Halorhodospira halochloris: one gene and its partner. Each later gene encodes a partner of the first gene's protein in a complex. Links are inferred from orthologs where the notes say so. Each region holds a gene or a part of one and is shown on either strand. Other genes may lie near its edges. The genes, in order: HH1059_RS10930 and trxA.

Region 1 (11,165 bases):
GGCACCTCAGTATCTAGCTGATCCGCGTGCCTTAGAAACCGATTTGTTGGTGATTAGGGAAAATAGCGAAGGCGAGTACGTAGACCAGGGCGGGAGACTTGGTGTTGGCAGCGAGAGGGAGACCGCGACACAGCTAGAAGTTTTTACCCGCACGGCGACGCGGAGAATTATTCGCCACGCCTTTGATCGTGCCGAACAACGCCGCCGTGACCGCCAACGCGGATTGCGTCCGCTGAAGAGTTTCCCATACGGTGCAGAGCAGAGTGCACAGGCCTCAGCCTCAGTTTGCGTGGTAACCAAGCGCAATGCGGTACGTTACTCAGGGGAGCTGTGGTGTGACGTTTTCGCCGAGGTTGCAGCCGACTATCCCCATATACATACACAGCACGAGTTGGTGGATGCCTGCTGCATGAAAATGGTTACTCAGCCGTGGGCATTCGATGTTGTTGTCGCGAGCAATCTGCACGGGGATATACTCACCGACCTGGCCGCGGTGCTTGCCGGTGGAATGGGTGTCGCCCCATCAGCTAATCTTAACCCGGATGATCGTGAAGTGCCGCCATTATTTGAGCCTACCCACGGTAGTGCTCCCGATATTGCCGGCAGCGATCGAGCACATCCTGCGGCGATGCTCTTGACTGCAGCGACCATGCTCGAATGGATGGGTGAAAGCGATGATGCTGCGGCAGAGGCCGCTGCATTGCTGCGCAAAGCGGTTGCAGATGATCTAGCTGAGAAGGGTATGAGCGGGAGGAGCTGCACTCAGGTGGGCGAAGAGATAGCGCAGCGTTTAGCCAACACCCATATCTAGCCGAACAAGTCGCATAAATAACCATTTAAAGCCCCATCGATTACAACTATAAAGCCATGGTTGGCGGGCTGTTTGCAGCACTACGGGGAGGCCAATGAAGCTTAGATTTCTGGGTGCAACTCAACAGGTTACAGGTTCTTGTTTTTTGGTCGAGTGTGCCGGCAGCAAGGTGCTTGTTGAGTGCGGCATGATACAAGGCGGCAGAAAGCAGGAAGAACTTAATCGAGATGAGTTTCCCTTCGATGTTGCAGAGATTGATGCTGTTCTGATAACTCATGCCCACTTGGATCATTCCGGCAGACTCCCCCTTTTGGCCCAGGTTGGGTATCGCGGGCCAGTGCACGCCCATAAGGCAACTGTACAGCTGTGCGATATTATGCTCAGGGACGCTGCGCACATTGCAGAGCGCGATGCTGCTATCGCGACCAAAAAACGCCGCCGCACCCATCAAGACCCTGTAGAGCCGGTCTATACTGTAGACGATGCGAAAGATGCCATAGAGCTGTTTGTTGGGCATGCTTATGATGAGACTTGGCAAGTTGCCCCAGGTATCATCGCACGGTTGCGGGATGCTGGGCATATCCTTGGGTCAGCGGTAATAGAGCTATGGCTGGAAGAGAATGGCGAGCAGCGTAAAGTAGTTTTCAGCGGCGATATTGGCAGGGATAACACTCCTATTCTGCAGGATCCTGTCAGGATCGAAGAGGCTGACCTGCTGCTCATGGAAAGCACCTACGGCAATCGCGACCATCGTAGCTGGGAAGAGACTTGGGATGAGCTAGGCACCATCATTAACGACGCTAGAGCCGCGCAAGGCAACATTATGGTTCCAGCCTTCTCTGTTGGTCGTGCCCAGGAATTGCTCTATCTATTTGCGAAATTCTATGACGAGTGGGGGCTTGATGAGTGGAGTGTTTTTCTCGATAGCCCTATGGCTATCAACGCTACTCAGGTCTATTCCCGGTTTGGGGAGCTCTACGATAAGGAAGCAAGTGAATTTTATGCAGATGAGAACAATACCCCCTTCCACCTGCCCAATCTGCGGTTGACGCCAGAAGCGGAAGACTCCATGGCGATTAATCGCGTAGCTAGTGGGGCGTTGATCATCGCTGGTTCGGGCATGTGCAATGGCGGGCGAATCCGCCATCACTTCAAGCACAATCTATGGCGTAGGAACAGTCATGTAATCATCGTTGGGTTTCAGGCGCAGGGCACTCCAGGGCGGGCTCTGGTAGATGGGGCGCGAGAGCTGAAACTCTGGGGTGAGAGTGTCAGAATAGGGGCTCAGATACACACTGTTGGCGGGTTGTCGGCTCATGCCGGGCGAAGTGAGTTGATAGCCTGGTTCGAGGCAATTAAAAATACCCCACGTGTTGCACTTGTGCATGGTGAGTTGGGGGGCATGGAAGATTTAGCTGAGGATCTGCGCGCCAAAGGTGCCGAGGTTGAAGTACCGGAATATGGCCATGTTATCGATTTAACTCGGCTGCCTTCCCGCAGCTCTCCGGCTCCGCTGGTAGATGAAGCCCGCGGGTGATTATTATTCTCTTAAGATGGGCCTATTAAGGCTCGGGAGGAAAGACAATGAGCGAATCTAAGGATCGCGTCGGCCAGATTTCGCCGCTGCTCAAGACCTCCAGTGGAGTGGTTGCTGAGCGCGGCGAGGGCGCCTATATAATTGGTAGTGATGGTAGTCGATATCTTGACTTCACCTCAGGTATCGGCGTCACAGCCACAGGGCACTGCCATCCTAAAGTTGTAGAGGCTGCCCAGCGGCAGGTGGCATCTTTGGTCCACGGACAGTACGCCATACTGCGCCACAGGCCGTTGGTTGAACTGGCTGAGAAGCTCGGTGAGCGTATGCCCGGGGAGATTGACCGATTTTTCTTCGCTAGTGCTGGTACCGAGGCCTGTGAGGCAGCAATGCGGCTGGCTCGCCAGGCAACTGGCAAACCGAACATGATCGTGTTCCAGGGCGGCTTCCATGGGCGGACCATGGGGTCACTGTCAATGACAACCTCAAGCGTAGGTCTGCGAGCCGGCGTGCAGCCGATGATGGGGGGGGTTGTAGTAGCGCCATTCCCGAACTCCTGCCGCTACGGGTGGAGCGACGAAGAGACAGCCGATTTCTGCCTGCGCGAACTTGATCATATTCTTGCTACGCAGTCCATGCCGGCGGAGTCAGCGGCATTTTTCGTCGAGCCAGTACAAGGCGAAGCCGGTTACATCCCTGCCGGAAAGCGTTTTTTACAAGGCCTGCGCGAGCGCGCAGACCGTCATAATATGCTTCTTATACTAGATGAGGTGCAGAGCGGCTACGGGCGCACAGGGACTTTTTGGGCGCATGAGCAGGACGAGATGCAGCCTGATATCTTGATAACCGCTAAGGGTTTGGCAAGTGGCTTTCCTCTTTCCGCGTTCGGCGCCTCAGAGCAGCTGATGAGCAGGGGGTGGCCTGGGTCTCAGGGCGGTACCTATGGAGGTAACGCGGTTGCTTGCGCTGCTGCTTTAGCGACGCTTGAGGTTATAGATGAAGAGGGTTTGGTAGAAAACGCCGCGGAGCAGGGCGCGCTATTGCGGTCAAGACTTGAGGCTCTGCAACAGGAGGATGAATCGATTGGCGCTGTGCAGGGCAGAGGGCTAATGCAGGGGACCGAGTTAGTAGATCGGTCTGGCCAGCCGGATGGTGATCGGGCAGCCCGCGTTTTGCAGGAGATGGAGAAGCAAGGGGTGCTAATGATTCGCTGCGGCCCGCAGGGTCAGATCGTGCGCTGGTTGCCGCCACTTATCGTCACTCAAGCTGAAATTGAGCGAGCCGTGGATGCTTTCCATCAGGCACTGCGCAATACATCACTGTAGGGAACCTCTGGAAAACTTCCCCAGCGCCATCATCTGCCCCGGCGTGGAGGACGCCGTGAATCCCCCTGGAGGCTTCATGGCGCCGTTCCTGGCGCCAAGACCTCCACGCCGGGGGTAGAAGATGACGCCAGGGAGGTTTCTAGAGGCACCCATCGCTGCAGCACCGGCTACATGGCGGCGGGATTAGCAAATCCGCAATAATTGCCGCTGGACCGGTTTAACTCGAGCAAAAGGATAGTCAGGGGATATTAAATAATGGATCTGTCGTCGATCCGCAGCGCCTACCGCCGCTACGCTAGATATTACGATAAGGTCTTCGGTCCTTTCTTTGCGCCGGGCCGCAAGTTGACCATGCAGTATCTCAATGAGCAGCCAGATCGTCGCATCCTCGAGGTCGGCATTGGTACCGGAGCGTCTTTGCCGGAGTATCGCCGCGATGTCTCGGTGGTAGGCGTGGATGTAAGCCCTGAGATGCTGGACATTGCCAGGCGTCGAGTTGATGAGCAGGGCTTGGATTTTGTCGCGGGCCTGCATGAGATGGATGCTGAGGAAATGGACTTCCCGGACGATAGCTTCGACGTGGTGGTGGCAATGTATGTAGCCTCAGTGGTGCCTAATCCGGAGAAATTCGTCGAAGAGGTGCGCCGTGTCTGTCGTCCTGGCGGGGAGGTCTTCTTCGTTAATCACTTTGCCTCTGAGCATCCAGTGGTGCGCCGCCTAGAGCGAGCACTGAAGCCTTTGTCCAAGCTGGTAGGGTTCCGCCCCGACATGGAGCTAAGTGATTTGCCTGACCGTCCAGACTTCAAGCGTCTTGGCGTCTATCCGACCAACTTGTTCGGATATTGGAAGTTAGTTCATTATCGAAATGGTGATTGATAAAGACTATCAACGGTTGTCGTTGATAGTGCCTAAACTCTGTCCCATCAGCACACGACTAGTAGCTCTAAGCGCTTGATTCCAGTCTACAGTTCCTTGCGGCAATATCATTATAACGGTTGAGCCTAGATTGAAGCGGCCCACTTCATCGCCTTGGGCTAGATCAGGGCTTGATTGATGATCCCATGCCGTCTCTATGGAGCCCACATTAAGTGCTCCAATAGGGATCAATGCCATCGGCCCAACCGGTGTCTGCCATGTGGTGACGAGGCGTTCGTTGCGGACATATAGTTTAGGTATGGCTCTAACCGCTGATGCAGCAACAGTCAGTAAGCGCCCTGGGATATGCTGGCAGCCCTCTAGGCTGCATCTAAGCGGCGCATGGATACGGTGGTAATCGCTGGGAGACAGGTAGATGGTGACGAACATTCCATTTGCCAGTTCTGGATTGTATAGATCAGCCATCAGTTCAGCTATCGGGTAAGTAACTCCTTTAGCTTGGATGAGCTGATCCCCAGAGAGTTGTCCAATGGCACTAATAGTGCCGTCGCAAGGGCTGACTACAGAGTTAGGAATGGTGCTCAAAGGCCGTGCTTGCGGCCTTAAGGCACGGGTAAAGAGATCGTTGAATGACTCATAGTCGCGTGGGTCGTGGCGGACCGCCTGCTCTAGGTCTATTCGGTAGAGACATACAAAAAAGCGGTTCAGGGTGTTCTTGATCCACGGGGTCTTGATACGTGCGATCCGGTTGGTCAGTTGTGACAACAGCCGTGTGGGCAGCGCCTGCATTGCCAAGGCCTTGAGCCTGTCAGAGGGATTTGGTTCGGGTTCGGAGCTAGTCATTAGTTTGTTAGAGGGGCCAGCCAATTTTGTCTGCTTTCATGCCTCATTATAGCGTAAAGGTCTTCAGCTAAGAGCTGGGGATGATGTGGTGGGGTAAAGAGCGCTATCAGCTTGCCATCAGGATTAGTTAATACCACAGTCCCTTCCGGCCGGATTGAGTAGCCTGGGTCATCACTATTGGTTTGGCTAAGTCTAATGCCTATGCTGCGCATCAGCTCTAGCATCTCGTCATGCTGACCAGTTAAGGCTATGAAGTCGCTGTGAAAACCCGGAGCGAAGTCGGCTAGCCGTGGTACAGTGTCGCGTTCGGGGTCGACGCTCACGAAAGCTACTTGGAGATTGTCCGTTTGATCAGCAGCCTCAAGAGTTCGATAGGTTAGTGACAGCATCTCCAGCATCTCTGGAGTCGTGTCGGGACAGTTGGTGTAGCCGAAAGTCAATAGGCTCCACTTGCCCTTGAGCATGTCTTGGGTGAAAGTATCTGCCTGGTGGTCAACGAGCTCGAAATCGGCTATAGGACGACCGCCTTCAAGGAATGTGCCGCGGATCTCGAGCTCTCTGTCAAGTGCGCCAATAGTTGTCACCGCTAGCCAAACGCTCACCAATGCGGCAGCTATCGCTACCACAGCAAGGCCCGCCCATAAGAAAATGTTGGCCCTGGTTAGCCCCATCAGATTGCCCCTATTAATGCTATCTAGACATTCTACTTAGCGCGGGGCTTAGCTAGCTATACAAACTTGGGTACTATAGAGTCGCACCCGTGAGGGCGTCTCTAAAAGCCCCCCGCTGTGAGCTTAGCGGCCTCGGTGTGGAGGTCTTGGCGCCAAGGATGGCACCAGAAAGACTGCAGCGGTAAATTTACAATGGCTGAGTCTAATTATTATATAGGCAGGAGGAAAAGATTTGTCAGAATCGCTAGATTATGCTCCCGCTGAGATGGAAACGCTGCGGGATATGGTCCGCTACGCCGCTAGTCGCTTTAATGAAGCTGGGATTTATTTTGGTCATGGTACTGATAATGCCATCGATGAGGCGGCCGCTTTGGCACTTTTTGCCCTTAACCTGCCTCCCGATACGCCGGAAATTTATTGGGGAGCTAGGCTTACCGGGGCCGAGCGTCAGGCAGTAATGGACCTGGTTCGCAGGCGTATTGAGCAGCGCGTACCGCTACCCTATATAACCAACCAAATTCACTTCGCTGGATTGCCTTTTTATGTCGATGAGCGGGTTCTCGTTCCTCGGTCCCCTCTAGCGGAACTAATCGAGCAGAGCTTGCAGCCCTGGGTTGATCCGCATTCAGTCAGTCGTATCCTAGAGATAGGCACCGGTTCAGGCTGCATAGCTATAGCCTGTGCATACGCCTTCCCGCAGGCTCGAGTAGATGCCACAGATACTAGCTACGCAGCCCTTGAGGTGGCAGCGATTAATATCCAGCGCCATGGACTGGGGGATCGCGTGAGATTATTCAATTCCGATGTCTTTGCTGATGTGCCGGATGAGTCCTATCAAATTATCATCACCAATCCCCCCTACGTAGATCAGACTGCCATGGATGCGCTGCCGCCTGAGTATAAACATGAACCATTAAATGCCCTTGCCGGGGGCGATGATGGCTTGGATGTGGTGCGGCGCATTGTCGATGGGGCTAGCCGTTATTTGTCCGAAGACGGAATTTTGGTTGTTGAAGTTGGTGATAGTGACGATGCAGTAGCAAAAACCTTCCCCAACTTACCGGCTATGTGGGTTGAGTTAGAGCGCGGTGGGCACGGTGTGTTTATTCTTGCCGCTACAGAGTTAAAAAACTGGCATGCTGCCTGAACAAAATCTCTCGCTTGTCAAGTGGCCATATTTATGCTGACGCGCAGTCCATGGCCCTCGTTTTGGGCCCGTTTATCTGCACTAAGTGGTGTTGCTGCGGGGCTAGCTTTTGTTACTGGCTGGTGGCTGGAAATCCTGAGTCTGCTGCTCGGCTTGGTCTTTATCTGGAATCTATGGCAGTTATCGCGTTTGGAGCGCTGGGTGCGACTCGGCAGGAGAGTTGAGCCGCCCCTATCCTGGGGGCTGTGGGGGGAGTTATTCCACGCCTTAAGTCGCCGTCAGCGCCGCCAACGCGAGCGCCAGCAGCGTTTACGTGGCCTTATCCGGGAGTACCGTGATTCGGCAAAGGCTATGCCGGATGCCACCGTAGTGCTCCAGCGCGGTGACCGTGTGGTGTGGTGGAACGATGCCGCAAAGCGTTTGTTGGGGCTGCGTTGGCCTGATGATGAGCGTCAACACATTACTAATCTCATTCGCAGCTCGGAACTTAGGGAGTATATCCGCCATGGCTATTCCGGTGAGCCGTTATCATTGACCTCGCCGGTTAGGCGCGGCACTACCCTAGAGGTTCGGTTAGTGCCATATGGCCGGGACCAACGTCTGCTGATAGCCCGTGATACGACCCGAACCGAGCGCTTAGAGACGATGCGGCGTGATTTTGTATCCAACGTTTCGCATGAACTGAAAACACCTTTGACGGTAATCTACGGCGTCGCCGATGAAATGCGTGATGAACTGGCGGCAAAAGAGCCAGAGTGGGCGCAGCCGATTCAGCTGCTCCACGAGCAAGCGCAGCGTATGCAGACATTAGTACAGGATCTGCTCATGCTCTCACGCCTGGAGACCGCGGCGCCATCCCCTGAGCAATGGCCGGTAGATGTCGGCAACCTGCTCGATAAGCTATGCGCCGAGTCGCGGGCCTTATCTGGCGATAGAGAACATCAGATAGAGCTTGAGGCAGAGCCGGGGCTGCAAATATACGGATCAGAGAGTGAGCTACGCAGCGCGTTTTCCAATCTCCTGTCCAACGCTGTGCGCTATACCCCTGACGGGGGCAAAATCAGGGTGCGCTGGTTCTCTGACGCTAACGGCGCCTACGGTGTGGTCGAAGATACAGGCATAGGCATACCTCAAGAGCACATCAATAGGCTTACCGAAAGGTTCTACCGCGTCGATAAAGGCCGTTCTAATGCAACCGGAGGCACCGGTCTGGGGCTAGCCATAGTCAAGCATGTGATGCAGCGTCACGCAGGCCGATTGCACATAAAAAGCACTCCAGATAAAGGCTCTGAGTTCATGCTTGTCTTTCCACGGCGAGTCATCTCTGGGAGGTCGATATATTGAATCAGATTAGCTGCGCGAGCTTCCCAAAAGCCGCCATCGAATAGAATTAGGCACTATGTATATTGGATCTGGTTGGCTGTGGCCTGCACGCCACATTATCAGTAAGAATTGTGCTCCGCGCCCTGCTGGAAGCGAGATTGATCTTCTGGTGATCCATTCTATAAGTCTACCTCCAGGTCAGTTTGCCGGTTCTAAATGGATAGATGATCTTTTTACCAATCAGCTAGATCCTCATGCTCACCCATATTTTGCTCAAATATCTCGGTTGCAGGTCTCAGCCCATTTCCTGCTCGATCGGCACGGCCACATAACCCAATACGTGCCACTCAATCTGCAGGCCTGGCATGCTGGCTTATCATCATTCAAGGGGCGGGGGAACTGTAACGATTTTTCGATAGGTATCGAGCTGGAAGGCGATGAGGTCACGCCCTATACCAGTGAACAATATAAGAGTCTTGTCCGGCTTACGCGGCTGCTGCGCGAGGAGTATCCAGCAATCACCAAACAGCGCATCGTTGGGCACTGTCACATCGCACCAGAGCGCAAATCCGATCCTGGTGACGTGTTTGCTTGGGACTGGTTTTATGAGCAGCTCTAGGGTGCCTCTAAAAACTTCGCCGGCGCCACCATCCGCCCCGGTGTGGAGGACGCCGTGAATCCATCCCTGGAGGCTTCATGGCGCCATCCTTGGCGCCAAGACCTCCACACCGGGGCGGATGGTGGCGCCGGCGAAGTTTTAGAGGCCACCCGTGGGGTAGCCGATGGGCCCAGGGGGAGTTTAGGGGTGCCCGGCCCCCACTGGGTACCAAACCGTCTGCTCCGGGGGCGGACAGCTTAACTGCTTAGAATTCTTCCCCGCTGCGCAGGTCGTTGACTAGCCCAAATACGTAATCCTTAATCTCGTCGCGGGCATCGCGGAAGGCGGCTAGCACTTCCGCGTCGCTGCCGGAGACTTGGGCAGGGTCTGCAATTGGCCAGTGGCGATGCTCGGCAGTCGCAGGAGCGGCCGGACAGTTAGCGTCGGCATGGTCGCAAAGGGTTATGATAAGAGAGGCGCTGGCGACCATCTCCTCAGTAACCGTGGTCGATTCTTGGCTGGATATATCGACGCCATCTTCCTGCATCACTTTGATGGCCATCGGGTTTAGACCTTGGGCATCAAGGCCGGCAGACATTATCTCAACTGAAGGGTCGGTGCCGAGGGTCTTGGCAAAACCTTCCGCCATTTGGGAGCGGCATGAGTTGCCGGTGCACAGGAATAGTACTCTTTTCTTTTCGCTCATTGTCAGACCATTGCTGAGTGTATGTGGGCGTAGTTTACCAAACTGGACAATGATTCTGGGAGCTTATTCTCCGCAGCCCCTAAGGGAAAATCTAAAATGCCCCCAGAGCCACTTAACTGCCCCGGTGTGGAGGTCTCGGCGCCAAGGGTGGCGCCATTAAGCCTCCAGGGATGGATTCACAGCGCCCTCAAAACCGGGGCAGTTGAGTGGCTCCGGGGGGTTAGAAGCGCCCAGAAAGACTGCGCCGGCCGGGTCAGTAATCATTCTCGCTCAAATCAAGTTCAGCTAACTCGCCATATACTACGCTGGCGACGGTAAAGAGATGCGCAGCAACCCGTTTATAGTGGCGAGCGAGCAGGGTGTAGGCTACCGCCTCATGGAACTCGATTTGCGTTTCATCCTCGAAGATCTCGGTGATAATCTGATCACAGCGATCCTGAATATCTCGTGTCTGCTTTTTGGTCTCTAGGGCTCGCCCTTCCTGCGAATTGTTCTGACAGGCATCGGCGACTATCGAGAAGATCTCCAGGGTCTGGGCGCTTATTTGCTCTAACGGATCGTGGTATTTGGGGACGTGAAACCCCTCTGAGTAGTGACATGATATCTCAAATACGTTTTTGCAATAGTCGCCGATGCGCTCCGCGTCCCGTGCAACGGTGATCAAAGCTAGGCAGACCGGCACGTCGTAGCCGGGGTTGACTGTCAAATGTCGCAGTATCTTGCGACGGATAGAGCGTTCCAGATCGTTAATCTGCTGATCGCGGGTGTAGAGTTGTTCCGACGCTTGTTCGGCACTGATGCGGTTGTGGAGCACATCATTGGCACGCTCAAACATCCACGCGCCCTTTTCAAGCATCTCGTTTAGTTCAGCAAAAGCTCGGTCTACCGCAGTCTCTTTGGCGAAGACGCTTAGAAGCCCACGAAACATAACCATCTCCATTGACTTTGCAGGGGCAAGTCAATCACCTGTGAATTACCAATAATTCTGTAAGGGTTAAGCCGACTAGCGGTGTTACCACGAACAGCAAAAACAGAAACAGGAAGGCGTAACTCGGCTTACGCCCAGCCAATCTACCATACCAACTGGCGATCTTAATTGGTACCCAGCGCAGCGGATACCAAATAAGGGAACCTGTTAGGTTAAACAATACATGAAACATGGCTACTGTCATTGCCGCAGCAACCGGGTTGGCGGTTGCTGCAATAACACTGGTGACAGTAGTGCCCAAGTTGGATCCCATCATGAATGGGAAAACCCTTTTCATCGGTACCACGCCCGCCCCGGCCAGGGGGACCATTAAGCTAGTGGTGATGGTGCTCGACTGAACCAT
Region 2 (17,429 bases), 450 kb from region 1 along the record:
TGGTTGCTGCATAGTGCTTAGTCAAACCGCGTGCATCAATTGCATATTCCATTCCAATCCTCTAAGCCTATTAGCCGTCCTATGAAAAAACTCAAAAATCCGCCCGGCGCCTGGTTTTGCCCTGTGAGGAGGGCGCCGTTAGTCTATCCTTGGAGGTTTCATGGCGCCATTCCAGGCGATAAGATCTCCACACCGGGGCGGATGGTGGCACCGGCGAAGTTTTAGAGGCCACCAAATGCGCGCATCTTGTTTACTAGAATTGTGCAGCGCAGTATAATCCCGTAATAATCATGACACAGGTCTTTGCCAGGCTTGGATTTGATATTGCAGGGAGCGATGGGATTCAAACCTAACAGCCGAATATAGGCTCTGGTACGGTCACAGGAAGGGGTTATTTGCCCGGGATGGTAAAAAGGAGTCCTAGAAAAGGAGTCCTAGAAAGGCCTCCGGCTCAGGGGTTGGCTGGACCTGGGATATGCCAATATGGGGCTTTGCTCGCCATGGATGGCGAGCAGAGAGCTTCCAGGGACGGCTTGTAGCGTCCCCATATTGGCATACCCAGGGCTGGCCAACCCCGGGGGAGATCTCCCAGGGCTGGCCAACCCCGGGGGAGATCTCCCAGGGCTGGCCAACCCCGGGGGAGATCTCCCAGGGCTGACCAACTCAGGGGAGGTCTCCCAGGACCAGCCAACCCCGGGAAGATGGCATCCCAGGGCAGCCAGCTCTGGGGAAAATCTCCAGGGCCGGCCATCCCCAAAAAAAGACTCTCCCAAAGACCGCCAGCAGCCAAAACCAACAACCAAGAGGTACCACCATGCACCCATACGTCCTCGACCCCGACGAAAGCGACCGCCAAGCCTACACCCTGGACCGGCTCTACAACGCCGGCCTCGGCCGCATCAGCCAAGGCCTCTCGCCCGTCGCCATCAGCCTCGCCACCTTCGACTGGGCAGTTCACCTCGCCTCCCACCCCGGCAAACAGGTCGCTCTTGCCGATCAAGCGGCACGGAACCTGATGAGCTTCCAAAGCTACGCCATCAGTCGCATGACCGGAACCTGCGAACAACCCTGTATCCAGCCCTGGCCAAACGACGACCGCTTCGCCGCCGAAGAGTGGGAAACCTGGCCTTACGATCTGCTCAGTCAAGGCTTTTTGCTGACCCAGCAGTGGTGGCACGACGCCACGACTGGCGTGCGCGGCGTTACCCAACACCACGAAGAGGTTGTTAACTTCATCGGTCGGCAGATGCTCGACCTCTACTCGCCGTCCAACTACCTAGCCACCAACCCCGAAGTGCTCGCCCGCACCCTCCAAGAAGGCGGCGCCAACCTGGCTAGAGGCATGGCCAACGCCGTTGAGGATGTCGAGCGCTATGTGACCAAAAAACCGCCGGTCGGCGGCGAGCACTGGAAGGTAGGCGAAAACCTGGCTGTTACCCCCGGCAAGGTAGTCTACCGCAACCGCATCATGGAACTGATCCAGTACGAGCCGACCACCAAGACCGTCCACCCCGAGCCGATCCTGATCGTGCCGGCGTGGATCATGAAGTACTACATCCTCGACCTCTCGCCCGGCAAATCGATGGTCGAATACCTGGTCAGCAAAGGCCACACCGTCTTTACCATCTCGTGGAAAAATCCCGGCTCCGAAGACCGTGACCTCGGCATGAGCAACTACCGCCGCGAGGGGGTCATGGAAGCCCTGGAAGCGGTTACCAGCATCGTGCCGGAGCAGAAGGTTCACGGCGTCGGTTACTGCCTCGGTGGCACCTTGCTCATGCTCGCCGCCGCAACCATGGCCCGCGACGGCGACGAGCGCCTAGCGTCCATGACCCTTCTGGCAGCGCAGGCAGATTTCACCGAGCCCGGCGAGTTGGAGCTATTCATCGACGAAAGCCAGGTGACCTTCATCGAAGATATGATGTGGGAGAAGGGCTACCTCGATGGCAGCATGATGGCCGGCGCATTCCAGCTGCTGCGCTCCAAGGACCTGATCTATTCCCGATTGATCCACGACTACATGATGGGTGACCGCGGTAAGGTCATCGACCTGATGGCCTGGAATGCCGACCTGACGCGCTTGCCCTACCGCATGCACAGCGAATACCTGCGCTGGCTCTTTCTCAACAACGACTTCGTTGAGGATCGCTACGACGTCGGCGGCCAGCCCATCCACATCGGCGATATTCAAGTGCCGACCTTCGCAATTGGCACCGAGAAAGACCATATCGCCCCGTGGCGCTCAGTCTTCAAGATCAACCGCTTCCTGCCGCGGGCGGATGTCACCTTCGCCTTGACCACCGGTGGCCACAACGCCGGCATAGTCACCCCCCCGGGCCATCCGCGGCGCACCTTCCGCATCCTGCCGCGCAAGGCTTCCGACCCTTACGTCTCACCCGACTCTTTCCTGGATAAGGCTGAGCAGAAGCAGGGTTCCTGGTGGCCGGATTGGCAGCAGTGGCTGCGCGAGCACTCCAGTAATCGTGGCGCCCCGCCGAGCGTGGGGCAGAGCTCGGGTACCTATCAGCCGTTGGCCGATGCACCCGGCACCTATGTGCTGCAGAAATAACCGAGTAAGGAGAAGATAACCTACTATGGCTAACGGCGCACAAAACCGACCCTACTCTCAGATAAGTATAGGCGATAGGGCAGAGACCACCAGTCGTCTCAACCACGAGGATATGCGTATCCTCGGCGAGGGCCTGTGGCCCGGAACCATGCTTATTAACGCTGTCTGCACCGAGTTGCCTGGTCCAGGCACGGTGCCGTTGGCGCAGGAGCTGGTCTATGAGGGTAGTATCGGCCTCGGTGATACGGTAACGGTTACCCTGGAGGTGATCGACAAGCAGGATGATGGTCGGCGGGTGATCCTCGATGCCCGGGCCACCCGCGAAGACGGCGAACCGGTCATCAGTGGCCGGATAACCGTCAGCGCCCCGGCGGAGGAGATCGCCAATGGCGAGACCGACTCCATGGTGGCGAGCACCTCGCGCGGTCGTCGGCGGCAGCTGCGCCGGCTCTTGCGGATGGCCGATAACGTCGAGCCGATGAGTGCGGCGGTGGTCCATCCGGTCGACGCCCTCTCCCTGCACGGCGCCATTCAAGCATCCGAGCACGGCTTAATGCAGCTGACCCTAGTCGGTCCCGAATACAAGATCCGCGCTGCTGCGGATGAGGCCGGCATCAACCTCGGCGATCTGCCGATAATCGATGTCGAGCACTCGCATGAGGCGGCCGAGGCCGCTGTCGATCTCGCCCGCCGCGGTGAGGTCGAAGGTCTGATGAAAGGCTCGCTGCACACCGATGAGCTGATGGGGGCGGTGGTCAACCGCCAAAAGGGGCTGCGCACCGAGCGGCGCATCAGCCATGTCTACGCCATGGATGTGCCGAGCTACCCGCGCCCGCTGCTGATCTCAGATGCGGCGATCAACATCTCGCCGAGTCTGGCCCAAAAGCGCGATATATGCCAGAACGCCATTGAGCTTGCCCACGCCCTCGGTGTCGAGCAGCCGCGGGTGGCAATACTATCGGCGACCGAGTCGGTCAACCCGGATATCCCCTCGACCCTCGATGCCGCCGCGCTGTGTAAGATGGCCGACCGGGGGCAGATCTTCGGCGGCTTGCTCGACGGCCCGTTGGCCTTTGATAACGCCATCTCGGAGAGTGCGGCGCGGACCAAACGGATCACCTCGCAGGTGGCCGGGAACCCGGATATCCTCATTGCCCCCGATCTCGAGTCGGGCAACATGATGGCCAAACAGCTCTACTACCTGGCCGATGCCGAGGCCGCCGGCATCGTCCTCGGTGCCCGGGTGCCGATCGTGCTCACCAGCCGGGCGGATGATGTCATTGCCCGGTTGGCCTCTTGTGCTATTGCCGTGCTGGTCGCTGAACGCAAGCGGCGGGGCTTGGCTCACCTGTAAAGGTAACGGATTCTATCCATAGATAAGCTTATGAATGACGCTATCCTGGTACTCAACGCCGGCTCCTCGAGCATAAAGTTCGCGGTCTATGCCCATACCGAGCAAGACTTAACCGAGTATTTAAGCGGCCAGGTAGAAGGGGTGGGGGTGGCCGGCACCGCGTCGCGGCTACACCTGGAAGATCATCAGTCGGCACCGGTAAGCAGTGATCTTGGCCACGGGGTAGATCACGACAGCGCCCTGCGTGCGGTGCTTGAGCACGTCCGCTCCAGTCTGGGTGAACTGACCCTGCGCGGGGCGGGGCATCGCATAGTCCATGGCGGTCGCCACTATAGCGCGCCGGTGCTGATAGATGATGCGGTACTGGGCGATTTGCACGAGCTCGAATCGCTAGCCCCGCTACATCAGCCGCACAATCTAGCGGCAGTAGAGGCGGTGCGCCGGGTGGCCCCCGAGCTGCCCCAGGTAGCCTGCTTCGATACCGCATTCCATCGAACTCAGCCGGCGGTGGCTCAGCGCTTTGCCCTGCCGCGGGAATACGAACAGCGCGGGGTGATCCGCTACGGCTTCCACGGGCTTTCCTACGAGCGCATCGCGGCCCTGCTGCCCGAGTACGATCAGCGCGCCGCCCGCGGGCGGGCCGTTGTTGCTCACCTTGGCGCCGGCGCCAGCCTCTGTGCCCTGCATGAGGGGCGTAGCGTGGCCACGACCATGGGTTTTACCGCCCTCGATGGCCTGCCGATGGGCCAGCGCTGCGGTAATATCGACCCGGGGGTTGTACTCCATCTGCAGCGCATGGAGGGCATGAGCCTGGAACAGGTCGAGCGGCTACTCTACCGCGAATCGGGCCTGCTTGGCGTCTCCGGCATCTCCGCCGATATGCGTCAGCTGCTCAGCAGTAGTGAGCCGGCGGCTACAGAGGCGGTAGAGCTGTTCTGTTACCGCATCCTGCGCGAAATCGGCAGCCTCGCCGCCGCCCTCGGTGGACTCGATGCCCTGATCTTTACCGCCGGGATCGGCGAGCATGCCGCCGAGGTGCGCGAGCGTATCGTCAATGGCCTGCACTGGTTTGGTATGGAGCTCGATCAAGCGGCTAACCTAAATAATGGGCCGCTTATTACTACCCCCGAGAGCCAGCTTAGCGCCTGGGTGATACCTACAGACGAGGAGCGGGTAATCGCGGCGCATACCATTGCGCTGTTGTCTCGATAAACTGCTCAAACCCTATACGCCAGATTAGGAAAAGACGCCTCTAAGGAGGCCTCTAAGAGCTCCCCGTAGCCATTTAGCTGTTCCGGTGTGGAGGTCTTGGCGCCAAGGATGGCGCCATGAAGCCTCCAGGGATGGATTCACGGCGTCCTCCACACCGGAACAGCTAAATGGCTACGGGGGAGCTCTTATAGACTCCGTAAAGAAGGTAGGAATTCCCCGGCTGCCGCTAGAGATGTGGCACCCCGTCGCGTTACAATCGGAGACTGTCCGAGCGACTTCAAATTACAGACGGCCTGCATGACTGAGCGCTACCCGCAAACTACATACCGCAACATCGTCGCCCGTTCGCGCCTGTTCCGGGTCGAGGCGGTGGGATTGCGCTTTAGTAACGGCGTTGAAGTCGAATACGAGCGCCTCGGTGGCGGGGCGAACGGTGCCGTGCTCGTTGTGCCGGTGACAGACGATAGGCGGGTACTGCTCATCCGTGAGTACGCCGCAGGTACCGAGCGCTACGAACTAGGTCTGCCTAAAGGTCGGGTAGAGCCGGGCGAGAACCCGCAGCAGGCGGCAGACCGAGAGATGATGGAAGAGGTAGGTTACGGTGCTAAGCGGATTACCCACTTGCGTGATCTGACATTGGCGCCGGGCTATTTCGGCCATCGCACCCAGATCATGCTCGCAGAGGAGCTTTACGAATACCGCCTGCCCGGCGATGAGCCGGAGGTGATAGAGGTCGTGCCCTGGCCCTTGGCCGAACTTCCCGCCTTGCTCGCTGAAGAGGAGCTTACCGAAGCACGCTCCATCGCCGCGCTCTATTTGGCCCGCGATTATTTGGCCGCCCGTTAACGGAGAACCTATGACCGCGCTTCAAGAGTGGTATACCTGGCTTGAGCCGCTGCGCGAGATCGCTGAGACAGCTGGGGAGAGAATCCTCGAGGTGTATCGTAGTAGTGATTTCGCCGTCGAGGCGAAAGACGATGAATCCCCCCTGACGCGCGCCGATCGCGCCGCTCATGAGACCATTGCTGCCGGCCTGCGGCGGTTGACGCCCGATATACCGCAGCTCAGCGAAGAGGGTGACGACATCGATGCCGTCACCCGGCGCAGCTGGAACAACTACTGGCTTATTGATCCGCTCGATGGCACTCGCGAGTTTATCAAGCGCAACGGCGAGTTTACGGTCAATATAGCCCTCATCGACAATGGCCGTCCGGTGCTCGGCGTGGTCCACGCCCCAGATCTGGCGACCACCTGGAGTGCAGCGGCGGGAGAGCGCGCCTACCGTTTCGATAGTAACGGTATGCAGACCATTGCCACACGCCGGGCGCAGTCGCCGTTGACCGTCGTGGTCAGCCGCTCCCACCGTGAGGCGGCGATCGAGAATATCCTGGAACGCCTCGGTGAGTACCATGAGTTATCAGTCGGCAGCTCCTTGAAGATCTGCCGAGTAGCGCAGGGCGAAGCGGATCTCTATCCGCGCTTTGGGCCGACCTGCGAATGGGATACCGGCGCGGCGCAGTGCGTGCTCGAGGCCGCCGGCGGCCGCATAATGGATATAGGGTTGCAACAACTGCGCTATAACCAAAAAGATTCTCTGCTAAATCCGGACTTTATTGCCGTTGGTGATGTTGACTACGATTGGCAACGATTAGTCTCAGCTCTTAACTGGGAGCAGCGTTAGCAACAACCCGGATAGCCTGCTGGGCTCCGTTAGAGGTTATAATAGTTGACATTAGCGCTTCCGGCAGCTATTTTCCGTACTAACGTCAATTTCTAACTCGAATTAAACCCGTCGGCCCTCCTGTAAGGGCTCGATAGTCCCGCATCCGAGTACCTGGCATGAAGCGAAGAGCTATGCCCGAAATCCATACAGGATTCCGAGGTCTACGGAAAATCCATCGTAATTTGTGTTCTGCATTAGAACCTGGAGGTTATAAATCGTGAGCGAAGGTGCTATCGTCCACGCAAGCGATCAAAGCTTTGATGAAGATGTGCTCAAGTCCAGCGAGCCGGTGTTAGTAGATTACTGGGCAGAGTGGTGTGGCCCCTGTAAGATGATCGCACCGATACTTGAGGAGATAGCTGGTGAGTACAAGGGCAAGCTCAAAGTAGTCAAGCTAAACATCGACGAAAACCCCGAGACCCCCCCCAAGTACGGCATTCGCGGCATACCGACCCTCATGTTGTTCAAGAATGGCAATGTTGAGGCCACTAAAGTCGGTGCCCTTTCCAAGTCACAATTAACCGCGTTTATCGACAGTAACCTTTAACGGAAGAGGCGCTTTTTTACCGCAGTGTGGTTATCTCCACAATTCATTTGCGCTACCATCTGCCAGCTCCCAGACCTTGTCCTCGAAGTCCGGCTGCTGATCCGGAGCGCAAGCCTTAGTCTAGGCCTTTACCGGTAAAAGCGCGCTCGTGTTCCCCCGCACTCAAAGCGAATCATGAATCTTACCGACTTAAAGAGAAAGCCTGCTACTGAGCTTCTGGAGATTGCCCAAGAAATGGGCATAGAGGGCACTGCCCGCTCGCGGAAGCAAGACATCATCTTCGCCATTCTCAAGGCTCATGCCAAGAATGGTGATTCCATTTATGGCGACGGGGTTCTGGAGATACTCCAGGACGGCTTCGGCTTCCTGCGCTCGGCGGACGCCTCGTATATGGCCGGGCCGGACGATATATACGTCTCGCCTAGCCAGATCCGGCGCTTCGCCTTGCGTACCGGCGATACCATCACCGGCAAGATCCGTCCTCCCAAAGATGGTGAGCGCTATTTCGCGCTGCTTAAGGTTGACCAGATCAACTATGAACCGCCCGAGGCAGCCAAGAACAAGGTTCTGTTCGAGAACCTGACCCCGCTGTTTACGCGTAATCGAATGCGCATGGAGCGGGGCAATGGGTCTACCGAAGACCTCACCGCCCGGGTCATAGATCTCGTCGCGCCGATTGGCAAAGGGCAACGGGGGTTGATCGTCTCCCCGCCCAAGGCCGGTAAGACCATGATGCTGCAGAATGTTGCGCAGAGCATCAACGCCAACTTCCCAGAGTGCTATCTAATCGTTCTGCTGATCGATGAGCGCCCCGAGGAGGTGACCGAGTTCGCGCGTTCGGTGCTCGAAGCCGAGACGGTCTCGTCGACCTTTGATGAGCCGGCTACGCGCCATGTGCAGGTCGCCGAGATGGTTATCGAAAAGGCCAAGCGCTTGGTCGAGCATAAGATGGATGTTGTCATCCTGCTCGACTCCATTACCCGTCTTGCCCGTGCCTATAACACGGTGGTGCCGTCATCCGGCAAGGTGCTGACCGGGGGCGTCGATGCCAACGCCCTGCACCGGCCGAAGCGCTTCTTCGGTGCCGCGCGCAATGTCGAGGAGGGCGGCAGCTTGACAATCCTCGCCACTGCCTTGGTCGAGACCGGGTCGCGCATGGATGAGGTGATCTACGAGGAGTTTAAGGGCACCGGGAATATGGAGCTGCACATGGATCGGAAGATCGCCGAGAAGCGGATCTATCCGGCCATCCACCTCAACCGCTCCGGTACCCGCCGTGAAGAGTTGCTGATGACCCCCGAAGAGTTGCAAAAGACCTGGATTTTGCGCAAATTGTTGCATAACATGGATGAAGTGGCGGCGGTCGAGTTCCTCCTGGATAAGCTCAAGGATAACAAGACCAACGCTGAATTCTTCGAGGCTATGAAGCGATGAGTAAAGGCGGGGGGAAGAGATGAGAGCAATTACCTTGATGGCGGCGGTATTTGGAGTGGCTACGCTGGGCCTGTCAGCGGCTATGCTTAGCGGCTGTGCCAACGATGCCTCTGAGCGTGCGGCACAGGAGGCTGAGCAGGAGAGGCTCGAGCGTGAGCGCCGTGATGAAGAGGTCCGTGACCTGGAGCGCGGCAAGGATGACGCCAGGGAGCGGATGCTCGACCGCGATAACTGAGATCCGATGTGAAAGCCTCACCGGGCTTTCCAGTGACAATATGGGGGAGATGGTCGCCCTCCCTCGCGTTGCTTCTTATTGCTCTTGCGGCACTCATCGGGTGTGCCGGATACGGTGACCGCCCGCCTGGTGGCGATGAGCTAAGAGGACAGCTCCAGGAGCAGGAGCAGTCGGGCTACACTTACGGTTACGGCGCAGCGGAAAGGCCTGAGCAAGCCCGTCAAGAGGCCTATTATCAGATCGCCGGGGCTGTGGTTACTGCCATCCGCGGTGAGCAGCGGGAGGTATACCGCTTGCTGCAGCGTCGCGGTGAGGCCGACGATAGCGATATCGAGCTGGCCGAAGAGCTCGAATTCCAATCCAGTATAAGCTCGCTGAGCCATGCGGTCATTGAAGGGGCCGAGGTGGTCAGCGAGAAACGCTCCGCAGACGGCTGGCTGGTCAGCGTCAGGGTAGCCGATGAACAAATGGAGCAGATGCGCTCCAGGGCCCGGCGACAAGCCCCCGCACTAGCACAATTGGAGCTCATAGAAGCCACCCCAGACTCTCGCCCCGGTTTGCGCTTCCAGCGTGCCCTGAGTGGTTTAGCCACTGTTGAGCGGCTAGAGTTGGCTGATGAACGGGCTTATATCCCCCAGCATGGTGAGACTACTTTTGCTAGCTACTTTACTGAAGCAGCGCGCGAGGCGCTTGAGCGTATCCATGTCGTCCCGGTCATCGATGGCACCAGGGTGCGTTTTGCGGTACTCGATCGGCAGACACTGCGGCCTCAGCCATCCCTTACGCTGAACATAGATGGTTATCGTCTGGTAACCGATAGTGGCGGTTGGACCGACGAGCGCCGAGTTGGTGACCTCACTTCGGCCGTCAAAGTGGTTGTCGAGGGGCGTGAGCGCCGCCATCGCAATCTGCTCAGTGATGAGCAGCGTTTGGTTGAGACACTCTATCCGCGTCAGTGGCGTGAACAGGATGTGGCGGTGCTCTACCTGCATAGCCAGCCGGCCGGCGCAGTCATGCGGATCGCTGGCAGCGAGTACGTGACACCGGCACGGGTAGAGCTTGAGCAGGGAAGGGAGTACCGGTTACGCATCGAGGGTACGGTAGATTACCGCGAGAGAGATGAGACTATCCGTATCGATTCGGCGACCCCGGCGTACTTTTACAGCGCCGGGTTGACTGAGCGGCGATTCGGTGAGCTTGATCTGAGTGCTGAAGGCGGTGCCCTGATCCGGCTGGAGGGCTATGGGATCGAGAGTCGGTCGATCCGCCGTCCCGCTGAGGCGGGCACTTATCGGGTCCGAGTGACTCGGGATAATCCGCGTTATCAGGATATCGTCGAGGAGATAGTGCTGCGTGAGGATGAGCGGATCAAGCGTGAATATGCTAGGCCGCCGGATCGATTCCCGCACTATTTTGGTTGGCGTTGGGGGGTGAACCTCGGCCTTTATGGTGGTGATCCGGGGGACGACTACTCGCTGCCGGTGGAGGATGGCAGTGCTAGCTTTGCCGATTTCGCTGCTGAGGACGCGGATATATCTGGTATCTCGCGCACCGATGCCAGTTTCCAACTCGGCGCTACGGCGCACTACTTTGCCCGTGCCATGCCCTTTGTTTTTGGTGGTGAGTTGGCCTATCGGCGGGAGCAGTATGATGTTGAGTATTCCTCTGCTGGACAAGGTGGCCAAGACGACGGCGATGATACGCTAGACCTGTTTAATTGGCAGGGGTCTTTAGGGGTCGGCTTTTGGCAGCCGGTCGGTATGGGGATCGGCTGGGTGACTCTTAATAAGGCGTGGCAAAGGGGCAGCTGGGACGATAGTGGTGCCGATATCGATATGCCTTCGGGGCGGGTTGATGACTCTTATCCGTTTATTGAACTGGGCGGAAGCTTTGATATTTGGGGTTTTGGGGTGCGGGTGAGTGATCTGGATTCTGGTCCCGGGGCGATGGTCTGGTTTGGTGTAGGGGGCTCGCAGCTCGATGGCGGTTATCAGCTGCCGGCTGAGGTTGAGGCGCGGCCGGGGGTTCATTATTAGGCTGTTGTCGCGGAGAGATTAGGTGCCCCGTTTGGCGGGCGCCGTGAATCCATCTCTGGATGTTTCATGGCGCCATCCACGGCTCCAAGGCCTCAACACAGGGGGCGATCAATAGGCTCCGGGAGATTTATTAGGCGTCCTGAAGGCGCTACGCTCGCCGTCCATGGCGAGTCATAACGCAATAACGTCATAGACAGTCCGCGCTAGCCTTGGGGCTTACCACTGGTAGCGGAAACCGACGGCGTAGTTAACGGCCTCTATGTCCTCGGCGCTGCCGGCAGCGGCGTAGACCTGGGTGTTATGCTCCGGATCCAGGTAGTAGCCGGCCTGCATGCCGATGTCGAACCAGTCGTCGTCTTCTGTTACATTTTCATCTGGTTTGTGTTCATAATCAAAGTCGTCGTACTTAAGGAAGGTGTTGACGTAGTAGTCGCCGAAGCTCAGCTTGATCGGCACCATTAGGCGCATCAGATCGCCATTAATATCGCTGTTGACGTCGATGTCCAGGTTTTCGATCTGGGCGCCGACTGTTAGCCAGTCGGTAGCGGTGAAGAGTGCCCCGGCTAGCCATGTTTGATATACACCACTGCCGCCGTTGCCGCCATCGTCAATGGCGCCTTCGCTCTCATAGGCGGTATTGAACATCCAGCTCTCGCCGAGGCGGTAGGTGAGCGAGGCCGAGTAATCGACCCAGTTGTCTTCCCCGCCGTTTTCCTGCACCGGGCGCATTGCCGCCTCCAGGGTTAGGCCGTGGACTTGCGGGCTGATGTAGTGCAGGGTGCCGTGCCAGCGCTGGAAGCGCTGGGCGATGAAGCCGCGGTTGCGATCAATCGTTTCAAAATCGCCATTCTGCGGTGTATCTTTGCCCAGCGCGGTGTTCCACTGGCCCAGTCCTGTCCCGGAGCCTTGCGCGTTATCGAAGAGCATGTTGGCGCCGGCGAAGAAGGGCAGGTTGGCTCGTTTGTACGGGGTGTCGTGGCGCCCGACCCGGACCTCGCCGAAGCTCTCGCTCTTCAGGCCGCCATAGGTATTACGAAAGCCTATATTGTCGCCACTCGGGCCGTGGAGGATAAAGCTTTCTACCTGGTAGGTGGCTTTAAGTTGGTCATTTATTGCGTGGCTGTTGCGCAGGCCGATGCGGGAGAGGTATGCCCCCCAGTCGAGTCCGTCGGCCTCACTGATATCATCGTCGAGGAACTGCAGTTCGTAGCCGACATGGCCGTAGAATTCGACGCCTTCTTCTTCTTTATCTTTGTCGGCTGCGAGTAGAGCAAGTGGTGAACACAAGGCGGTAATGGTGGCGATTGCTGTGAGTCTTTTGCGCATAGGTTGGCTGCTCTTGTATTGATATAAGACAAAAATGATTAATGTCTAAATAATATCTCAGATTTAGTATATTTACAACTTTTGTGGGAGCAGGAGTTTTGGCGGCTTTCGATTGCCGAATGCCCCGATAAAAAAAGGACCCGCTAGATGACCTAGCGGGCCCGAGGCGAGTGCTGTCTGCTTGTGGTTGGTTATATGGAGCAGACAGCTTAAAGCTAGCTCAACCTGTCCAGCAGCTTAGAAGGAGTGGCGTAGGTTGGCGCTGACTGTGGTGTGTGTCTCATCAGCCGCAGGGTCTACCCCGGATGATGGACCGTACATGCCGTGGGTATGCGGCGTACTACTTCTCTCTTCATCATTTATGGTGGCGGCCACCGCTAGGCGCAGTTCGGTGCGATCACTAAAGATATGGTCGTATCCTGCTGCCACAGTGGTGAAGTCATCGTCATCATCATCTGACATAAACTGACTTACTATGCCCTTAATGCGGCCTGTATTACCCATAGGCATCATAAAGCCAAACGAGGCTCCCGTATGGTCGCTATCGTCAGCATCATGGCTTTGCCCGGAGAACTGGGCTGATAGGACCATGAAGTCTAAATCATAGCGGCCTGCTAGAGATATGAGGGTGAAATCATCGCCCTCGTTATCGGTTACTTGCCACAGTGTAAATGCGCTTGATAGAGGCCCATCATTGAATGTGGCGCGGGCATTGTAAGCGTGATCATCGGGGTCTTCACCATGCCCCGGTACCAAGCTTAATACGGTGCCAATGGCGCCGAAGTCGTTCGTGTAGCGGATGACATTATTTGCGCGGCCAGAGGTGCCGAAACCTAGGGCTTCACCTGGCGTACCCACTTGCGCTATCCAATCTGCACCTGGCCCATCCCAAACAAACTGGTTGGATAAAGATTGCCGACCGAGGGTCAGGCGGCCGAAGTCGCCTTCCAGGCCGACAAAGCTGTCGCGGACTTGGGTTATGAAGCTGTCTCCTATAGAGATATATCCTGTTTGTTCATCATTAGCATCATCATAGTAGGTATATTCTTCATCGTCCCGTTCTCCTGGAGTACCCCTTGTATCCCCAGTATAGGTCCACTCTAGCTCGGCCTGATAGATGGCCTTCAGTCCGCCATCTAGCTCCTCCTGGCCGCGGAAGCCGAAGTGGGAGGAACCGGTATTCATGGCCAGGTCGCCGTCTTCTGAATCATCTGTTCCGTCGTAACCTTCCCAATCCACCGATAGGTTAACGAAGCCGTAGACTTCTACCCTTTCGTTTTCATCGTGGCTATCGGCGAGGACAGCTACCGGTGCGGCGAGGGCTGTTGCACTTAGCAGTGCGGCTAGCTTATTGATATGAGTATTTTTTTTCATTAGCTCCTCCTGGGCAGAGCAATATCAATTATAATATTTATGGTTAACATGTATGCTCTGGGCTCGGCCTTTTGGGCGAAACCGCCGTCAAGCATTGCACTCCCTTTATCGGCAATCTTACGTCATGGTTGAGAAAAGTAAAATAAGTCTTCTTTTTGGGGTTGATTTCCTTCACCCACCATAACCCGAGCCCTTTTACAGTAGGGAGGGCGGTTGGGCAAGCGATAACCTATGGGGCTTGGCGCCGCAGGCTGAGGAAGGTGAGTTGATAGCCGTCCTCTTCTGCACTGTCGCGGGTCTCTTCTTGCCAGTTTGAGTCGATAGCGGGGAACATGACACTGCCTTGCGGCGCGTCGTCGACCACGGTTAGCTCTATACGCTGGGCAAGGGGCAGAAACAGTTCATAGATAGAGCCGCCGCCGATGACAAAGATGGTCTCGCCGCCGGGCGCGGCTGCGGCAAGCTCCAGGGCCTGTTCGAGCGTTGCGGCCGGGTAGACGCCCGACATAGTAGACGGTTCAGCAGGTGCGCTTAACCCGGGGTCGCGGGTCATGACGATATGGGTCCGCTCGGGCAGTGGGCGAGAGCCGATGGCCGCGAAGGTCTTCCGGCCGAGGATCAGCGGGTGGCCGCGGGTCATCTCTTTGAAGCGGCGCAGGTCGCACTTGAAATGCCAGGGTTGAGTGTGGCCATCGCCGATGACCCGGTTGCGGCCCATGATGGCAACTAGGACGATCTCGCTGTTTATCGGGTGCGCTGCTGCTGGTGAAACTGCCAAACCGCCCCCTTAGACCGCGATGGGCGCCTTGATAGCGGGGTGGGGGTCGTAGCCGGTGATCGCGAAATCCTCGTAGCGGTAGTCGAAGATCGACTTCGGCCGGCGTTGTATCTGCAGCTGCGGCAGGGGGCGAGGTTGGCGGGCGAGCTGCGTTCGGGCCTGCTCTAAGTGGTTGCTGTAGAGGTGGACATCGCCGCCGGTCCAGACGAAATCGCCGACTTCCAGGTCGCACTGTTGGGCGATCATGTGGGTGAGCAGGGCGTAGCTGGCGATGTTAAAAGGGGTGCCGAGGAAAAAATCCTGGCTGCGGGCCATGAGCAGACAGGAGAGGCGGTTGTCCGCGACGTAGAACTGGAACAGGGTGTGGCACGGGGCGAGGGCCATGCGCCCCTGCCGGACGTTATCCTGGGCGCTGATCGACTCATCCGGTAAGTATTCGACATTCCAGGCGCTGACGATATGCCGGCGTGAACTCGGGTTGGTGCGCAGCGCCTCGATGAGCTGGGTTATCTGATCAATAGTCCGGCCATCTTTGGTCGGCCAGCTACGCCACTGCGCACCGTATAGCGGGCCGAGATCGCCGTCTTCAGTGGCCCAGTTGTCCCAGATCGTGACCCGGTTTTGGTTCAGATAGGTGATGTTGGTGTCACCACTAAGAAACCAGAGCAGCTCATGGATGATGGCGCGCAGGTGGAGCTTTTTGGTGGTCAGTAGCGGAAAGCCGGCGCTCAGGTCAAAGCGCATCTGCCGGCCGAAGACGCTCAGGGTGCCGGTGCCGGTCCGATCGTCTTTGACCGAGCCGTTATCGATTATATCGCGCATCAGCTCCAGGTAGTTGTGCATTACTCTATTTTGCTCCGTTACTCTTCCAGCGTGTTCTTTATCAAGACCTTTGAGCCGCGGGTGGTGTCGTATAGCTCGCGGCGTTGCGCCGGCAGCGCGGCGGCGCCGGCGGGGTTGAAACCGCGCTCGCGAAACCAGTGCTCGGCCCGGGTGGTCAGGACAAAGAGTCGTTCCAGTCGCTGCTGCCGGGCGCGGCGCTCTAGCTCAGCGAGCAGCGTCGCGGCGCGACCGGCGCCCTGGTAATCGGGGTCGACTGCTAGGCAGGCGATCTCGCCAGCAGTCTCGGCAGGCCAAGGGATCAGGGCACCGGTGGCGATTATTGCCCCGTCGCGTTCGGCCACCGTGAAATCGCTGATCTGCTCCTCGAGCAGCTCTTGGGTGCGGTGGACGAGGGCGCCGCTTTGCTCCAGCGGCCTGATCAGGTTAAGGATGCCGGGGATATCGTCAAGCTGCGCGGTGCGCAGGCTCTCAAACGGTTGCGGGGCGAGGAGGGTGCCGACGCCATCGCGGGTGAAGAGTTCAAGGAGCAGCGCGCCATTTTGGCGGCGATCGAGCAGGTGGACCCGCTTTACCCCGGCATCGCAGGCTTGCGCGGCACTGTGCAGCAGCCGCCGGGCGGTGGGCGGCTGCTCGCCGGCGTTATCGTGCAGCCGTTGCCGGGCCTCGGCGGGGGTAAGCTCGCGGATGGTGTTACCGGAGGCGTCCTTTACCGGGGCGTGGGTGGAGAGGTGGATGAGCTTATCGGCGCCGAGCTGCTCGGCGGCTGCGAGTGCCACCGACTCGGCGGAGAGGTTGAATATCTCGCCGGTTGGCGAGTAGCCGAGCGGCGAGATCAGGGCGATGTCGTCATTGGCCAGGCGCTGACGCAGTGCCTCTACATCGACTCGGCGCACCTCACCGGTGTAGAGGTGGTCGATGCCATCGCGCACTCCCACCGGGCGGGCGGTGATGGTGTTGCCGGAGACGACCCGCATGTTCAGCCCGGCCAGCGGCGAGGGGGCGATGCCGATGGACAGACGGGCCTCAAGCTCGGTGCGCACCTCCGCGACCGCGTCCTTGACGCACTCCAGCGCTGCGGCGTCGGTGACCCGCAGCCCGCCGTTGGCCGCCGAGCCGCCGGCGTAGTGCGAGTCGATGCCGCGCTGGTGCAGCCGCCGTTCGACCTGCGGACGGGCGCCCGGGACTAGCACCAGGCGCACGCCGAGGCTGACGAGAACCGCCAGGTCGTGGATCAGGCCCTCGATCTCCGGGCCGTGTAGGGTGCTGCCGGGGAAGTTGATGACGAAGGTGCGCCCGCGATGGGCGTTGACGTAGGGGGCGGCGTGGCGCAACCAGTCAACAAAGTGTTCGGGGTTGAGATCAGCCAGCCGCATGGTTCGGTGCCTCCTCCATGCAGAAGTGGCGGATAAAGCCGCGCAGTAGCTCAATACTCGGCTGCAAGCGCTCGACGGCGAGCGACTCATCGGGTTGGTGGGCGCACTCGATATCGCCCGGGCCGAGGACTAGGACATCCATACCCAGTTCGGCCAGATAGGGCGCTTCGGTGGCGAAGGCCACCGCCTTAGCCGGATGGCCAGTAAGCCGTTCGGCGAGCTCGATGATCGGCGCTGAGCGCGGTGTCTCGAGCGGTGGTTGCCCGACCGAGAGCGAGCGGATGGTTAAGTCCGTGGCGGCGTCGCCGAGCGCGCCCTGCAGTCTGTCGCGCAGTTCGGCCCTAAGCTGCTCGGGTGCCATGCCGGGTAGCGGGCGCAAATCTATGTGCAGCTCGGCAGAGCCACAGATGCGGTTGGGATTATCACCGCCGTGGATGTGGCCGAGGTTGAGGGTCGGGTAGGGGACGGCGAAGCGCTCATCGCGATAACGGGCGCGCAGTTCTTCGCGCCAGTCGAGCAGCTCCTGCAGCACCCGGGTCATCGGCTCCAGGGCATTGCGCCCGAGTTCGGGGTTGCTCGAGTGGCCGGAACGGCCGGCGATATGGAGCGCCTCCATCATCATGCC

Evidence for each region.
Region 2: the proteins of HH1059_RS10930 (region 1) and trxA are in contact, whole or in part, in an NMR structure (PDB 2IPA), measured with the Bacillus subtilis proteins. The link is inferred for Halorhodospira halochloris from one-to-one orthologs.

Annotation. Positions count from the first base shown.
Region 1 is NZ_AP017372.2:2,407,091-2,418,255, reverse strand. The notes cover bases 8,115-10,859. They hold HH1059_RS10930 (arsenate reductase ArsC), read right to left. Parts: upstream 9,835-10,859; coding sequence 9,394-9,834; downstream 8,115-9,393. Other genes in these bases: HH1059_RS10920 (Na/Pi cotransporter family protein), read right to left, coding at 10,797-10,859; HH1059_RS10925 (phosphate signaling complex PhoU family protein), read right to left, coding at 10,088-10,762; ampD (1,6-anhydro-N-acetylmuramyl-L-alanine amidase AmpD), read left to right, coding at 8,607-9,149; phoR (phosphate regulon sensor histidine kinase PhoR), read left to right, coding at 8,115-8,551. Also shown: HH1059_RS10975 (isocitrate/isopropylmalate dehydrogenase family protein), read left to right, coding at 1-811; HH1059_RS10970 (MBL fold metallo-hydrolase RNA specificity domain-containing protein), read left to right, coding at 906-2,348; HH1059_RS10965 (aspartate aminotransferase family protein), read left to right, coding at 2,396-3,670; HH1059_RS10960 (class I SAM-dependent methyltransferase), read left to right, coding at 3,926-4,546; asd (archaetidylserine decarboxylase), read right to left, coding at 4,556-5,389; HH1059_RS10950 (SCO family protein), read right to left, coding at 5,389-6,060; prmB (50S ribosomal protein L3 N(5)-glutamine methyltransferase), read left to right, coding at 6,326-7,207; more of phoR, read left to right, coding at 7,241-8,114; more of HH1059_RS10920, read right to left, coding at 10,860-11,165. UniProt on the Bacillus subtilis protein: Catalyzes the reduction of arsenate [As(V)] to arsenite [As(III)]. In vitro, can dephosphorylate para-nitrophenyl phosphate (pNPP).
Region 2 is NZ_AP017372.2:1,947,552-1,964,980, reverse strand. The notes cover bases 5,854-8,740. They hold trxA (thioredoxin TrxA), read left to right. Parts: upstream 5,854-7,075; coding sequence 7,076-7,405; downstream 7,406-8,740. Other genes in these bases: rho (transcription termination factor Rho), read left to right, coding at 7,580-8,740; cysQ (3'(2'),5'-bisphosphate nucleotidase CysQ), read left to right, coding at 5,992-6,816; nudE (ADP compounds hydrolase NudE), read left to right, coding at 5,854-5,981. Outside these bases: HH1059_RS08975 (ATP-binding cassette domain-containing protein), read right to left, coding at 1-52; HH1059_RS08970 (PHA/PHB synthase family protein), read left to right, coding at 815-2,569; HH1059_RS08965 (bifunctional enoyl-CoA hydratase/phosphate acetyltransferase), read left to right, coding at 2,595-3,923; HH1059_RS08960 (acetate/propionate family kinase), read left to right, coding at 3,954-5,135; more of nudE, read left to right, coding at 5,433-5,853; more of rho, read left to right, coding at 8,741-8,839; HH1059_RS08935 (hypothetical protein), read left to right, coding at 8,859-9,074; HH1059_RS08930 (hypothetical protein), read left to right, coding at 9,143-11,110; HH1059_RS13430 (porin), read right to left, coding at 11,327-12,436; HH1059_RS08915 (porin), read right to left, coding at 12,674-13,810; HH1059_RS08910 (dihydrofolate reductase), read right to left, coding at 14,040-14,588; thyA (thymidylate synthase), read right to left, coding at 14,598-15,431; argA (amino-acid N-acetyltransferase), read right to left, coding at 15,449-16,804; argE (acetylornithine deacetylase), read right to left, coding at 16,791-17,429. UniProt on the Bacillus subtilis protein: Participates in various redox reactions through the reversible oxidation of its active center dithiol to a disulfide and catalyzes dithiol-disulfide exchange reactions.